2 linked regions of the Chitinophaga varians genome follow. Each later gene encodes a partner of the first gene's protein in a complex. Links are inferred from orthologs where the notes say so. Each region holds a gene or a part of one and is shown on either strand. Other genes may lie near its edges.

Region 1 (7,505 bases):
CTGCTTAGTATTTATCGTCCTCATCCTCTTCTTCGAGGAATTCACCATTGTCTTCTTCCAGGTCACGATGCCGGTCTCCGCCGAGGCTGTACAGGTTGTTTTCTTCATCCTCTTCACCAATGGCTTCTTCATCGTCATCCAGTTCGGACCCTGGCACATCAAGATCCTCGCCGGTTTTGTCCTTGCGCCACGTTTCCTCCTGTTCATCGCTGCGTTTCGGGCTTTTTTGCTTTTCCTCAGGCAGCTCACTGTTATGCCGGAACGAACGTGTCAGATCATCTATGTTCAGGTCCACCTCATTGTCCCGGTTTTCCCTGTTCATGATATCTTCGCTGGCAGGATATTGCGGATATCCCGGAAATTCCTGGTCTTCCTCTCCTGTTTTTTTCTTCTTTTTGTCGTCATGTTTGTTTGCCATAAAGAGATTTTTTGGTACGATGACACGCAGAAAATGACGTGCCATCTGCTATAACAACAAATGGAAGAAACTGATTGTTTTGAGCTGCTATTACGGACAGGAGCGGATTTTCCGATATCAGGGCTTCTTACGGGTGAAGGTCAGATGAATGGTCATTCCGGCGGAATATAATTTCACCTGTCCATATCCCACCCCATTCAGCGGAATTTTGACATAGGGCTGTACCCCCAGCAGCAGGCCACGGCTAACGGGGCGTTGGTAAAGAATACCGGCATTTATAATGGAGAGGTAATGCTGGTTTTCGTTCTTTATGGTTGTTTCCTTAGATGGTCCGTACTCATACAGGTACTCGTATTTTTCCCTGAGCATAAAATAGTTGGAAAAACCGAGTGTAGCGCTGATTTTGTTTCTTTTTACCGACAGGAAAGTGTAATTCATATTAATCGGTATGTCCAATACGTCACAGTCGGCATTTATCTTTTCCAGTGTGCCCCAGGGGGTATTTACATTTCCTGAGCGATAGTCGTTCGGCGTGGCGCCGTATATTTTTTTGCTGTATACCGCTCCTGTGTTAACAAAGAGATTTTTGTTGAAATAATAATGTACCAGTACGCCCGCATTGAAACCGACATTGCCGTATTTAAAAGATGGTGCCACGGTCAGATCGGGACCGAGGACAAGACCGATGTACCAGTTTTTGGTCTTTCTTTTTACTAACGTCTTTGTACTGTCTTTGTAAGCCACTGACACGGTTTTATAATCATCTTTACCGTCAGTGGAATCTATTTTCGTATAGTAATTACCGTTATCAACATTTATTTTCGTATATCCGTTATAGTTACTATCTTTTTTTTCGCCTGCCAGCTCTGATGGCGCTATCGTCAGGGATGTTGTGGAGGTATTTGTATCCTGTGACGGAGGTAGTGACTGATATTCCCGGAAATCCGCTGTGGTATTGGTTTTAGTAACGCCTGTCGTTTTCGGCATTCCTTTTTTCTGTTGATCGAAAGGGAGCTGTGTTATTGCCGGCGCCGGCAGTTGATTTACAGGTGAATGATTATTATCTTCTTTCTTTTCCGGGAGATGACCGGCATTTTTTTCAGACAGTTTTTTTCCAGGAATATTTTTTTCCGGTTGATGATCTGCCTGGGCGATGGGTTGCGTTTGCCCGGGCCTGTCTGTATCCTGCATAAACCACCATACGCCCAATACCAGCAACAACGCAGCAGCAGCGGCCCACCACCAGATAAACACAGGCCTGCGGTCCCTGTCTCCATCCAGCAGCGATTCCATTTTTTCCCAGGCTTGTGGGTCAAACGGATGGTCAGCTTCATTCAGCTTGTTACGGATACTATTTTCAAAATCGTCACTCATTTTTATGCACAGCAAAGTTAATGGTGGTATTGACAGTTGTGCCTTTACCAGCGGCGGTAATAATTTTTTCCTGTAGTATTTTTTTTGCTTTAAAAAGATTGGATTTAGAAGTGCCTTGGGAAATCCCCAATAGCAAAGCAATTTCATGATGCTGATAACCTTCCATAACATAGAGATTAAATACGGTCCGATAGGCGGGCGACAGGGATTGCACATGCATCAGCAGCTCATCATAAGACAGTTTTTCCACTATGTTATCCTCTTTTCCAAGCTCATGGTAATGTTCTGCCTGGTCGGTAAACACCAGCTTTTTTTTGCTGCGTAGAAAATCGATAGCGGTGTTAACCATAATTTTACTCAGCCACGCTTTAAAGGGACGGCTGCTGTCAAAGGTGGAAATACGCTGAAAAATTTTGAGAAAACCATCATTCATAATTTCAATCGCTTCTTCCCGGTTGGGAGCATAACGCATACAAATACTCAAAGCGTACCCAAAAAATTTACGGTACAGCAATTCCTGGCTGCCGCGATTTTTCTCACAGCAGCCTGATATGATTGTATGAATTTGGTTCAGGTCTTCCACAAATGATCGTTACCTGTTCTTTAGCTAAAAAAACCACATGTTGGTCGTTCCATCATTTTTTAAGAGAGTGCTCACAAAAAATTACCGGTTGACGTTCTATGCATACGAAGCCGACAGAAAAATGGTTGCCTTAAGCCTAAAAAAAACCGGACCTTGTTTTTTAGTCATTTTTAGGCCCATTTTCAGCCCACCTTCTTTTTTGAGTACATTCTATCAACTCCTAAGCGTTTTGCGAAATTTACCCCATTTCTGAAGGTCGATTTTTCAGGTTTTTACTCTAAAATTTCATTTTTTAACTAAAAACAGCCCAAAAATGATTCTGGGATATTAGAAGCGTTTTTGAAATTTACTGTCTTTGACAAAAGATATTTTTTGCGCGAATTATTTTTTTGCGGTTTTTCCAGTCTGAAGTTTTTTCAATAAAGTCAAAGTTCAATTTTCCGTTTCTCCCTGTTTCAATCTTTCACGAAGAAAAATAGTGATTCTTTTGAAAAAAGAAAGGGAGTATCAGTTGGATACTCCCTTTGATATTTTAATAAATCTCTATGGTAATTATCTTCCCATATAAACCATCAGGATTTGTACATCGCTTGGATTAACGCCGCTAATCCGGCTGGCTTGTCCCAATGTATGTGGACGGATTTTAGTGAATTTCTGTTTTGCTTCCGTGGAGAGAGACACCAGTTTACTGTAATCAAAATTCTCCGGAATGATCAGATCTTCGAGCTGGCTCATTTTTTTCACCAGTTCATTTTCCTTCTCAATGTATACATCGTATTTGATCTGGATTTCTGCCTGTTCCAGTACTTCTCTTCCAAAGCCGGCCAATGCCTGTTCAATTTTTGGAACGGATGTTTTCATAGAGAAAATATCCAGGTTCGGACGGAGCAATATCTGGTGTGCCCGTTGTTTTTGTGTGAGGGCGGCAGATGATTTTGATTCCAGCAAAGCGCCGATTTCTTCCGGTTCGATAGAAAGTTCTTTCAGAATGTTTTTAACCTGTTCCACCTGCTCCTTTTTCTGTTGCACTTTAGCCATCCTGTCTTCCTTCGCGAGGCCCAGTTTAAAGCTTCTTTCTGTCAGTCGCAGGTCGGCATTGTCCTGGCGGAGCAGGGTCCGGAACTCGGCCCGGGAGGTAAACATACGGTAAGGTTCTTCCGTTCCTTTGTTGATCAGATCGTCAATCAGTACCCCTATATAAGCTTCACTTCTTTTCAGGATAAAAGGATCTTGCTCAGTGGCTTTCAGGTGTGCGTTGATGCCGGCCATCAGTCCCTGGCAGGCAGCTTCCTCGTATCCGGTGGTGCCGTTGATCTGACCTGCGAAGAAAAGATTCTGCACCTGTTTGGTTTCCAGAGAAAACTGTAATTGTGTAGGCGGGAAGAAGTCATATTCAATGGCGTATCCCGGGCGGAACATCCGGCAATTTTCGAAGCCGGGCACCAGGCGAAGCGCTTTCATTTGCACATCTTCCGGCAGGGAGGTAGAGAAACCGTTCACATATATTTCCACGGTGTCCCAGCCTTCCGGTTCAACGAACAGCTGGTGTCTTTCCCTTTCCGCGAAGCGGTTGATTTTATCTTCGATGCTCGGGCAATAGCGGGGACCGGTACCCTGGATGCGTCCCTGGAACATGGGGGACCTGTCGAATCCGGTACGCAGCATTTCATGTACCGCATCGCTGGTATAAGTAATCCAGCAACTTCTTTGTTTTGCCGGTTGTATTTTTTCTATATCCAGATAAGAGAAGCCCACGATTTCTTCATCGCCCAGTTGTTCTTCCATTTTGGAATAGTCCAGGCTTCTGCCATCGATACGTGGAGGAGTACCTGTTTTCAGGCGATCGCTTTCAAAGCCAAGTGATATAAGTTGTTCGGTAATACCGGTCGCTGCTTTTTCGGCAACGCGGCCACCGCCAAACTGCTTATCTCCGATATGGATAACGCCGTTGAGGAAAGTACCGTTTGTGAGCACTACCGCCTTGGCTTTGATCTCATGCCCCAGTCCGGTTACCACACCATAGCAGCGACCATCTTTCACAAGCAGGCCTTTTACCATGTCCTGGTAGAAGTCCACATTCGGTGTTTTTTCCAGTGCTTCACGCCATTTTGCCGCGAAAAGCATGCGGTCGCTCTGTGCCCGGGGGCTCCACATGGCCGGTCCTTTAGAGCGGTTCAGCATTCTGAACTGGATCATGGACTGGTCTGTTACAATCCCGGAGTATCCTCCGAGCGCATCTATTTCTCTTACAATCTGTCCTTTGGCAATTCCCCCCATAGCAGGGTTGCAACTCATCTGTGCGATGGTTTGCATGTTCATGGTCACCAGTAAAACTTTGGAGCCCATATTGGCAGCAGCAGCGGCAGCTTCACACCCCGCATGGCCAGCGCCTACCACAATGATATCGTATGATGGAAACATAATAAATTTAAGAAAGTGCAAAATTACGGAGAAGAAGGCACATTGCAGAGATAAACTCGAATGTTCCACGTGGAACATTCGAGTGATTACGCTTCACTGACAAACCTCGGGGCAAATCCTTTTTTAGGAATTTGCGAGTATAGTTCTCTGGTATCCTGATATTGAAAGGGATTACTACCCGGGGTGTTTTAATTGGCATTCCCCTCTTTATTCAACTGATAGAAGAAGAGCTGACCAACTTAATAAAACACGATACCTGGTAGTTGAGGCCGGAAAACAACCAATGAAAAGAGAACGTTCTGAGACGGTGCTGAAAGCATTGGAAAAGACCAGATTCCTTCAGGATCATTTTATGGACCTTATGGAAAATTGAATGTACTCCTTAAGTACCCTGTTCAAAATAAAACAGGCCAACAAGAAGCTGTGTCTCCAATGTTGCTGAAATTTGGGGATAAAGGAGTGAATGAAAATAACCTAAAGTTCCCCGGCGGAAACGAACATACCATGAATTTTTCTCCCAAAAAGGTTTCAGTAATCCCCGGTGTTCGATGATGGAAATCTGGTATCCGACGGAGGAAAATACGGAAAAAGTACCCACAAGTAGCTTTATGATACCCGGGTAGACAAACCAGAGGCGTTTTAAATACGGTCCCTTTGTTTGTATTCCCCCCTTTCTTTGAAGAAGTCTTTACAAGTACATTATCAAATCAGGAACAGTATGTAGTGTAATCCGGAAACACCGAGAAGCTGGAAGTACAAAGGCCGGCACACCGGAACGTTGTGAATCACAATGGTTATTTCTTCCTTAGGCAAGGACACGTGGATTTATTCAAACTAACCGATGGAACAAACTATGAGAGAACAACTCAGGCCAGGCATAAGTAAAAATCCCCCTCCCCCCGGTAGGAACGAAGAAAAATAGCCTATCTGTATTTCCGGAGATTGGAGTCCCCGCTTCTGAAAAGCCTGCTCAGGAAACCTATTTGAGAATAAAACCACTAAGTGAATGGCGCCGGGTCTGAAAACCTCTAAAAGGGAAAAACACTCACCTGCATACTCAAAACTGAAGATGCGAAACTAAAAGGCTCTAAAAGAAAAAATTGATCGATAGCAATCCCAACGTGGACGATGCCTGACCTGAAAACCTGCAAAAAGGGAAAAGCACCTATCTGCATACTCAGTCCTGAAAATGCTTAAATAAAAAACCTCTAAAATAAAAACCTGTTCGTCGGCAATCCCAAAACGGAAGAAACAGAACAGAAAACATGCGAAACAGAAAAACCACTTACATGCATACTCAAAACTGAAAATGCGAAACGGACTTCATCTCCTTCGTAAATACCGATTCAAAAAATTCCCGCTATCCGCCAAAGTAACATGTTATTGGAGACACCTCTCTCCAGGGAGAAAAGGCGATGCTAAAACAGGAGGCACGGGTTGTCGAAAAACACATTCTTGTTAACGTCTCCGTGAGGTCCTGAATGAAATCAATTTTAGCTTGCAGGGTACATTCTTTCAAAAACTTTTTAAACAGCAATTCTCCGACCAGAACTATCAAAGGTATTTCCATTAAAAAGCTCCAAATATTCCTAAAACAAGATACTGCATACTCCCATCGTCTGCTAACTTCTGGAAAAAGGCAAAACCGTGTATGATCAAAGTTTGTTCATTGAATTGTGCCTCTTCAGAGACGAGCAGGCGAAAGTGACTTATACTAGGTTACCTCTTTTCCCGGGAAGCAGGCATTATAAACCCGTATTCAAATCACCAGGAAAATTTACCGCAGGAAAACATGGTAGCAAGCACCTGTCACCGCATCTCAAAGGGAGAAAATTACCGGGTCAAAAGGAGAGATTTACCCGTCAAATTTTGCCTGACCGCTTTGCCTAAAAACACACACGGTTTTTCACTTTTGTATTCGTAACACTTCCCTATGAAATAATAACCCCAAAGCGCCATTAACCCTCTTATTTGCGCAAAAAAGAGCCCCTCGCACCCTACTATGCCACAAAACACCTAAAAGGCCTTAAAACAGCCTGAAATGGTCCTTTCTGATGGTATTTCATTCTGCGAAGGATACAGGATTAATCATAGATACCTTTACCCCACTAAACCCAGGAGCTCCGGTCAGGGAATAAATACTTTCCCCATTTAGGATATATCCAACTGAGGCGGAATTAATCAGGCTCGTGTAAGATCAACATCATGTAGTAATCAGGAGAAGATTCCGGAATACTACCTCCGACAGAAAACAATCCGATTGAGAATTGATATGGCATGTGATTCCCGATGCCAACTTTCAAAACACATATGCAGCTTTAATGTCCCTGGGCCGGATATCCGCATAAAATGCCCGTGTTTCCCTGCGCAATCCTGTGGATGCCCTGAAGGCCGGTTAATACCGTCTGCATCCAGGGGATGCAGACGGTTTACAGCCGAAACAGGTAGACGACCTGAACATTCAGGCAACTGCGTTTTTTGGTGAAAGGCTATAAAACAGTGAAAGGTCCTTATCCTTCCGGATCACCGGCCATATTCCCCAACCCTGGGAGAAGCTGTTCATAGTATGGCAAACCAGGGTCATGTCTCTTTAATTTCTCATTTTAGGTGTCCCGTAATATTTGTTTGAAAAATAGAAATCGTCTACTTCAAAAATGCTTTTCTCTCCGTTTTAATGGAATGGACAAAGTTCAACGGAATGGATATGAC
Region 2 (7,574 bases), on another replicon or contig:
TGGCGTGGTTTGTACATTTGATTGATTGGTTTTTGTGTAACGTTCGTTTTTTTTTAAATGGGATTGCAATTACGTACATAAAGTATTAACTTATGAGGAAAATCCATAAGCGTGTGAAAGGGCGTAGGAATGGAAAAAAGGCGGGTTAAAGGCGGTGATGGAAGTTAGCACAGTAGTTGCCATACCAACTTTTTTATGTAATCATTTATTGTTATAGCATATAATATTTTTATATAGCAATAAAAGGGGAGGATAGAAGCGATGTCGCTACAGTGTTGAATTTGAAGAGGGGATAGGGGAAAAAGTGTGCAGGCGGGTAAGCTAAAACCAATTAGCGGTGTCTCAAAGTGTTGACTGGCGCGGGAATAAATATGTTCTCAGATTTGTAAGATTTCTGTTGGAACATTTGAATTTTTTCTTAAATTGTGCGTCCAACTTTGAAAAAAATTAAACGCTTTCAAATTTTTGGGACAGTAACAAATTAGAGGACTGCATATTATTGGTTATTTGCTGATGTAAGTGTTTGCTCAAAACAAAAAACAAGTGGTTGAAAAGCCCTGTGGTAGGGCTTTTGTGGTGTAAGGTTAATTTTTGTGGGTTTTTTTGGGCTGCACTTGTTTTTTTGGGCCAACCTTATAACTTTGCGAATCGCTCATTAAAGAGTAAATTAAAGAGTAAATTGAGTGCTGGGAAGCATTCCACAATGAGAAATTGTAAATCGTAACTTCTAACAAACAATAGTTTAATTTTTAACACTAAAATTTCAATCAACATGGCTGAGACTAAAACAACTGTGACTGCAGCTACAGCTAAGGCTTCTTCTCATCAACCTAAAAAGTCGTCCAACCTGTTCGCGGCGTTGGCTGTGCCTATCTGTTTAGTGATAGGATTTCTGTTTTTCTTTTTTGTATTAGGTAATCCAGCCAACTTCCAAGGTAATAACCCAGATGGTCACCCAATTGATTCTGGTATTGGCAAGTGGTTTGGCACCGTTTACAAAGGTGGATATGTGGTACCTATCCTGATCTCTGTATTGCTCGTTTGTCTGACTTTCGTAATTGAGCGTTTCCTGTACCTGTCTAAAGCTAAAGGTAAATTCAGCGGTTCTGAGCTGGTACGTAAAGTACAATATCACCTGGCTAACAAAAATGTTGACGCAGCTTTAGCTGAGTGTGACAAACAAAAAGGTTCCGTTGGTAACGTACTGAAAGCTGGTCTGAAAAAGTACAAAGAAATGATGACCAACTCTGAGTTGGACACAGATCAGAAAATCCTGACCATTAAAAACGAAGTTGAAGAAACTACCGCTCTGGAACTGCCAATGATGGAAAAGAACCTGGTGTTCCTGTCTACCATTGCTTCCGTAGCAACCCTGCTGGGTCTGTTCGGTACAGTATTGGGTATGATCAAAGCGTTCTCTGCGATGTCTTCCGGTGGTGCACCAGACTCTGCACAGCTGGCGTTAGGTATCTCCGAGGCGTTGATCAACACCGCTCTGGGTATCGGTACTTCCGCTATCGCGATCATCATGTATAACTACTTTACTACCAACATCGATGGCATCACTTATGCTATTGACGAGTCCGGCTTTACTTTAACACAGAGCTTTGCTGCCAACCACAAATAATTTTGTGGAATTTAAGCGGTTTTGAATCTAATTAAAGTAAACCATAAAAAAAGTAAAGATGCCTAAAGTTAAAATGCCCAGGAAAAGCACGGCTATTGACATGACAGCAATGTGTGATGTGGCTTTTCTGCTCTTAACTTTCTTTATGCTGGCAACGAAGTTCAAACCGGACGAACCGGTAACGGTAGTTACCCCGTCTTCTATCAACACTACTCTTTTACCTGATTCTGATGTGTTATTATTCACAGTAGATAAGGACGGCAGGGTGTTTTTCAGCATGGACGGCCAGCCCAAAAGAAAAAAAATGATCGAGGACCTGAACTCACAGTTCAAGCTTGGTCTGTCTGACAAAGAAATGAAAAGCTTTGTCACCGGCGCCAGCGTTGGTACTCCGCTCAAAGACCTGAAAAATTACCTGTCTCTTTCTGAAGACGAGCGTAAGAAACAAGGTCTGGATAAGGGAATCCCTACTGATTCCGCTAACAATGAATTAAAGACCTGGATTGAGTACGGCATGGCTGCGCAGGAAGGTAGCATCAACAAGGTGAAATACTGTATCAAAGCAGACAACGCCACTCCTTATCCCAAGATCAAGGAAATTCTGGAAACGTTCAAACAGAAACATATCCAGAAGCTCAACCTGGTAACAAATCTGAAAGCAGCCCCTCAAGGTACTGCCGCATGGCAGGAAGAGCAGGCTGGCGGTAAGAAGAAAGAGTAGTAAACGGTAGCAATAACTTCCTGGCCTGGAAGGCTACTGATTTAAAAACGAAAAAAAGAGCTACTATGGCAGAAATGGATACCAGCAGTAGTGGTGGTGGGAAGAAACACGGTGGAACGAAATCGAAGAAACAATCTACACGCGTAGACATGACTCCGATGGTGGACCTGGGTTTTCTTCTGATTACCTTCTTCATGCTTACCACTACAATGAGCAAGCCCAAAACCATGGACTTGATCATGCCAAAAGATACCAAGGATGAGAAAGAGCAGAACAAAGTAAAAGAAAGTACTGCGCTGACCATCCTGTTGGGAAAAGATAACAGAGTATACTATTACGAAGGTTTGGCACAAGACCCGAATGCATCAGCAAATCCGGAATTCTTCAAAGCAAGTTCCTTTGCCAACAAAGGAGGTATCCGCGATGAGATCATCAAGAAAAGGGATGAAGTGTCCAAAATGAGGAATGCAAAAGGAGAACCAGAAGATGTGGTTGTCATCATCAAAGCTGACGACGACGCAACTTACGCCAACTTCGTGGACATTCTGGACGAGATGGCCATCAACCGCATACAGCGTTATGCGACTGTTGACATCAGCGACCAGGACAAAACATGGATCAAGCAGACAGAAGCTGCTAACGGTGTTAAATAGCTTTTGTGGAATTAATCAAATTTTTGCATCCATATAAAAATTACAATTAACAATGGATTCAGCTAAAGTCTTAAAGTCCGATTTTCTTGATATCCTGTTTGAAGGCAGGAACAAGGATTATGGGGCTTATGATCTGAGGAGAAAGTATAACGCGCGGGTGCGGAATGCCATTCTGGGTACCGTGTCTTTGTTCGTCGTGTTCTTCCTGGCTTATATCATCACCAACTACGTAAAAGCTTCTGAAGGTGACAACAACAAGAAGCCGGTGATCCAGGAGATCAAGATGGAAGACGTGAAACTTCCGGATGATCCGAAAACGCCGCCACCGCCTCCTCCGCCGCCGGCACCACCGCCGCCGGTTAAACCTTCAGTGCAGTTCACTCCTCCGGTGATCAAGAAAGATAACGAAGTACCACCGGACGAAGAACCGCCAAAACAGGCAGATATTAAAGAAAAATCCATCAGCACTAAAACTGTGGAAGGTGACCCGAACGGTATCGATGCGGGCCTGCTGGAAGACAGTAAAGGTACTGGTGTGGTAGAAGCGCCACCTGCTCCTGCAAAAGAAGAGATCTTCACTTTCGTAGAGCAGCCTCCTACCTTCCCGGGTGGTGAGGACGCACTGGCCAAATACCTGAGCAAAAACATCCGTTACCCACGCGTTGCGCAGGAAAACGGCATCTCCGGTACTGTATTCGTACAGTTCGTAGTTGACTCAGAAGGTAACATCAAAGATGTGAAAACAGTAGGCGCTGCAAAAGGTGGCGGTCTGGAAGAAGAAGCTGTCCGCGTGGTAAGAACCATGCCTAAATGGAAAGCTGGTAAGCAAAACGGCCGCCAGGTTTCTGTACAGTTCAACCTCCCGATCCGCTTTACACTGCAAGAGTAGTACTGCTTCGAGATATTACACAAAAGCCCCGTTTCAAGCTACTTGAAACGGGGCTTTTGATTTTTAGTACCTTTGCCTTTCGTAAAAAAACTCGTACCGGTATGCTGGGAAAATTAACAGGATTTGATGACACCATTGTGGCAGTCGCCACCGCGCCGGGACTTGGCGCTATCGCCGTTATCAGGCTTAGCGGCAGTCAGGCATTTCCTATCTGCAACACCCTCTTCCCTGGTAAAGACCTGCTGCTGCAGGCCAGCCATACCCTCCATTTCGGCAGCCTCGTACATAACGGTCACGTGATCGATGAAGTAGTGGTCAGCCTCTATAAAGGGCCCCGTTCCTATACCGGAGAAGATGTTATAGAGATCTCCTGCCACGGTTCGCCCTATATACAACAACAAATCATCGAAGCCACCATCGCAGCAGGCGCCCGTCTCGCCAAACCCGGCGAGTTTACCCAGCGCGCCTTCCTCAACGGGAAACTGGACCTCACACAGGCCGAGTCCGTAGCCGACCTGATCGCCAGCAATTCCGCTGCCTCCCATCAGACAGCGATGCAGCAGATGCGCGGCGGCTTCTCCAAAGAATTGCACACCCTTCGCGAACAACTCATCACCTTCTCTGCGCTTATTGAACTGGAGCTGGACTTCAGCCAGGAAGATGTGGAATTTGCCGACAGGACCCGCCTGTATGAACTGGTGACCAACGCCGCCACCACTATCCGCCATCTCATCGACTCCTTCCGTATGGGCAACGTCATCAAAAATGGCGTCAACACCGCTATCGTTGGGAAACCTAACGCCGGCAAATCGACCTTGCTCAATACACTTCTTAATGAGAACAGGGCCATCGTCAGCGATATCGCCGGTACCACCCGCGACACCATCGAGGAAGTCCTCAATATCGACGGCATCCTCTTCCGCCTTATCGATACCGCCGGTATCCGCGACAGCGCCGATACCATCGAAACCATCGGCGTACAAAAAACCATGGAGAAAATCCGTGAAGCCGGTGTGGTAGTCTACCTCTTCGACGTCAACGAACTCTCCGCCGAAGATATCCGGCAACAGGTGCAGTCTTTCGAAGCAGACAATATCAACTTCCTCCTCGTCGGCAATAAAACTGATGTCACCGGAGAAGCCGCTACCCGCGCCAAATTCGACGGCCTTCCCATCCTTTTTATCTCCGCCAAAAACCATGAACATATCCAGGACCTGAAAGATAAACTGGTGCAGAAAGTGATGGCAGGCGATATCAATACAGAAGATACCATCATCACCAATGCCCGGCACCATGCCGCCTTGCAGGAAGTGCAACAGTCACTGCTGGATGTGAAAAACGGGATGGACAACGGGCTGCCAGGAGACCTGCTGGCACTGGACATACGACGCGCACTTCATTATCTTGGTGAAATCACCGGGGAAGTGACGAATGAAGACAGGCTGGATTATATTTTCAGTAAGTTTTGTATCGGAAAGTAACTACCTTCCTTCATTTGTTTTTCTTTCTTTATAATGTGCTATGACGGCGGGTGTTACTTGTCCCATACGTTAAGAACTCAATTATAATCGAGCAAACGTTTCACCACGTCGGTGTAACTGTACCCATATTGCCGGTTAATCCGGTCCAGACAAGCGTCAATAATATACAAAGGCTGCTGCCGGTCATAACTGACCACTACCGAACGATCAACTAAAGACGTGATTTTCGCTGGAAGTTTATCCGGGTTTAAAACATGGAGTTCATCCGGATGAAATTTATCCAGACTGGTAGTGGGTAATAACGTGAGCCCATAGGCTGTGGTAATACTACTTTTCAACGCTACACTTTCCAGCGATTTAGGAAAGGTCCGGTTATACGTATCTAATATTGCAGCCAGCTCCAGCTCATTTGCACCATCCTGTAATAATACTCCGACCTGTCTGTTCTTTCCAAACAGAACTTTTCTGCCGATGGTTATTTTATTACTGAAACTAATGGGAATACTCTTATGTGCCATTTGTTCAGCAGGCGGGGCGTGGTGGATTAACTGGCTTACCCGTAACATCGTTTGACGACCGAAAAGGGTGTCAATGATGGACAACGCGCCGTCAGTAGCGTTAGAGACCCCCGCAGTGCTGTATAAGTTTCCGCTATGAGTTACCCGAATATTGTTAACCCATAACGGCTTATCATATTGCTTTCGGATAGCATTGAAATCAGATGCATGGGCAGTAAGCGGCTTACCATCATAAATACCGGTGGCCGCCGCTGTCAACGCGCCATCGCAAACAGAAAGCATGATCGTGGTATCATGATAATGTTTTTTGATCCAATTAATAATCGCTGGATTTTGATGGCGGGCATCCATCGCAGACAAATTAGGAATAACGATCACCCGGGCATTGATGCCGGTGGAATCGAATTCATCGAAGGAAAAATGAGGCAGGAGAAAAAGCCCCTTTCGCATGATAATCGGCTCTTTTTTGGGGGCGACAACATACACATTTAACATCCCGGTGGCGCTGAACAGGTAATATGGTGCCATCAGGTCGAAGATCTCAGTTCCCTCATTATCTGCGATAAGTAATACAGTCTTTTTGGTGGAGTCAAAGCCCGGACGTTGGTCGCTGAAAGTGGAAGGACCATTAAATGTTTTCCATCTCGTAAACTCCCGGACAGGGGCACAGGCGTGAAAAAGCCAGATCGTGGTCATAGCAGTAATCAGGAGGATGCAGTAAGTCACTTTATTATTTTTCACTTTTGCGATGTTTTTTTTGTATTCTTTGTAATTGCCGGGCAGATTTGAATCCGCATTCCGAGGCTATTTTAGTCATGGTGTATTCAGGATTATTACGAAGGGTGAGCGCTTTTTCGAGCCGAAGACGGGTAAGATATTCGTTGATTGTTATGCCTGTGGCTTCTTTAAAAATCCTGGTGAGGTTTCTGGGGCTGCTGTTAAAAAGGTCTGACAACCGCTCTACTGTCAGGGACTGGTCCAGATGGCTGATCATATAATCCTGCAGCTGGTGAATCTTTGGGTTGATGTGATTCCTGTAATCCAGGTAGACGTGCTGTTGGCTATGTTTAGCGCCTCTACGGTGATATATCACTAATCCCCTGGAGACCTGATTAGCCAGTAATGGCCCCTGCCATTCTTCCAGGATGGACAAGGCCATATCAATTCCGGAGCTGATGCCCGCACTGGTATAGATATTTCCGCTTTTGACGAACAACACATTGGTCAGTACACGGGCTTTAGGGAACATGTTTTGCAGGAGGTCCGTGCTCCTCCAGTGAGTGGTACAGTCACGGCCGTCCAGTAATCCGGCGCTGCCCAGGATGAAGGCCGCATTGCATACCGAGCAGATATTAACCTCCCGGGCGGCACAATCGCTTAGCCAGCGAAAGAAGGAAGCTTCAATGTCAGGGCGTCTTTTCAGGCCTTCAAAATAGAACCCGGGAATGAAAAGAAAATCACCTTTCCCCAGTATCGCTTTCCGGTAATTCCTGATTTTTCCCAAAGGCAACCCCACGGCGGTATCGTGTTGCTGGTCTATAGCATAAAATGCTATGTCAATTTCAACGCCCATCAGACTAGCTTCCCTGAATACCTGGGCGGGCCCCGCCAGATCTAAGAGCTCCACAAGCGGAGGCAGGATAAAAGCAATTTTTTTAGTCATCTCACAAAAGTAGTCTTGTTAC

The links.
Region 2: the proteins of mnmG (region 1) and mnmE are in contact, whole or in part, in a solved structure (PDB 9HIP), measured with the Escherichia coli proteins. The link is inferred for Chitinophaga varians from one-to-one orthologs.

The regions. Positions count from the first base shown.
Region 1 is NZ_JABAIA010000001.1:2,843,966-2,851,470, reverse strand. The notes cover bases 2,363-5,290. They hold mnmG (tRNA uridine-5-carboxymethylaminomethyl(34) synthesis enzyme MnmG), read right to left. Parts: upstream 4,797-5,290; coding sequence 2,928-4,796; downstream 2,363-2,927. Other genes in these bases: HGH92_RS11595 (RNA polymerase sigma factor), read right to left, coding at 2,363-2,375. Also shown: HGH92_RS11605 (hypothetical protein), read right to left, coding at 5-418; HGH92_RS11600 (outer membrane beta-barrel protein), read right to left, coding at 536-1,792; more of HGH92_RS11595, read right to left, coding at 1,785-2,362. UniProt on the Escherichia coli protein: NAD-binding protein involved in the addition of a carboxymethylaminomethyl (cmnm) group at the wobble position (U34) of certain tRNAs, forming tRNA-cmnm(5)s(2)U34.
Region 2 is NZ_JABAIA010000005.1:4,839-12,412, forward strand. Bases 3,185-6,181 are described here. They hold mnmE (tRNA uridine-5-carboxymethylaminomethyl(34) synthesis GTPase MnmE), read left to right. Parts: upstream 3,185-3,991; coding sequence 3,992-5,371; downstream 5,372-6,181. Other genes in these bases: HGH92_RS33080 (energy transducer TonB), read left to right, coding at 3,185-3,890; HGH92_RS33090 (DJ-1/PfpI family protein), read right to left, coding at 5,449-6,181. Also shown: HGH92_RS33060 (zinc-dependent metalloprotease), read right to left, coding at 1-17; HGH92_RS33065 (MotA/TolQ/ExbB proton channel family protein), read left to right, coding at 773-1,627; HGH92_RS33070 (ExbD/TolR family protein), read left to right, coding at 1,686-2,348; HGH92_RS33075 (ExbD/TolR family protein), read left to right, coding at 2,414-3,001; more of HGH92_RS33080, read left to right, coding at 3,054-3,184; more of HGH92_RS33090, read right to left, coding at 6,182-6,630; HGH92_RS33095 (GlxA family transcriptional regulator), read right to left, coding at 6,620-7,552. UniProt on the Escherichia coli protein: Exhibits a very high intrinsic GTPase hydrolysis rate. Involved in the addition of a carboxymethylaminomethyl (cmnm) group at the wobble position (U34) of certain tRNAs, forming tRNA-cmnm(5)s(2)U34.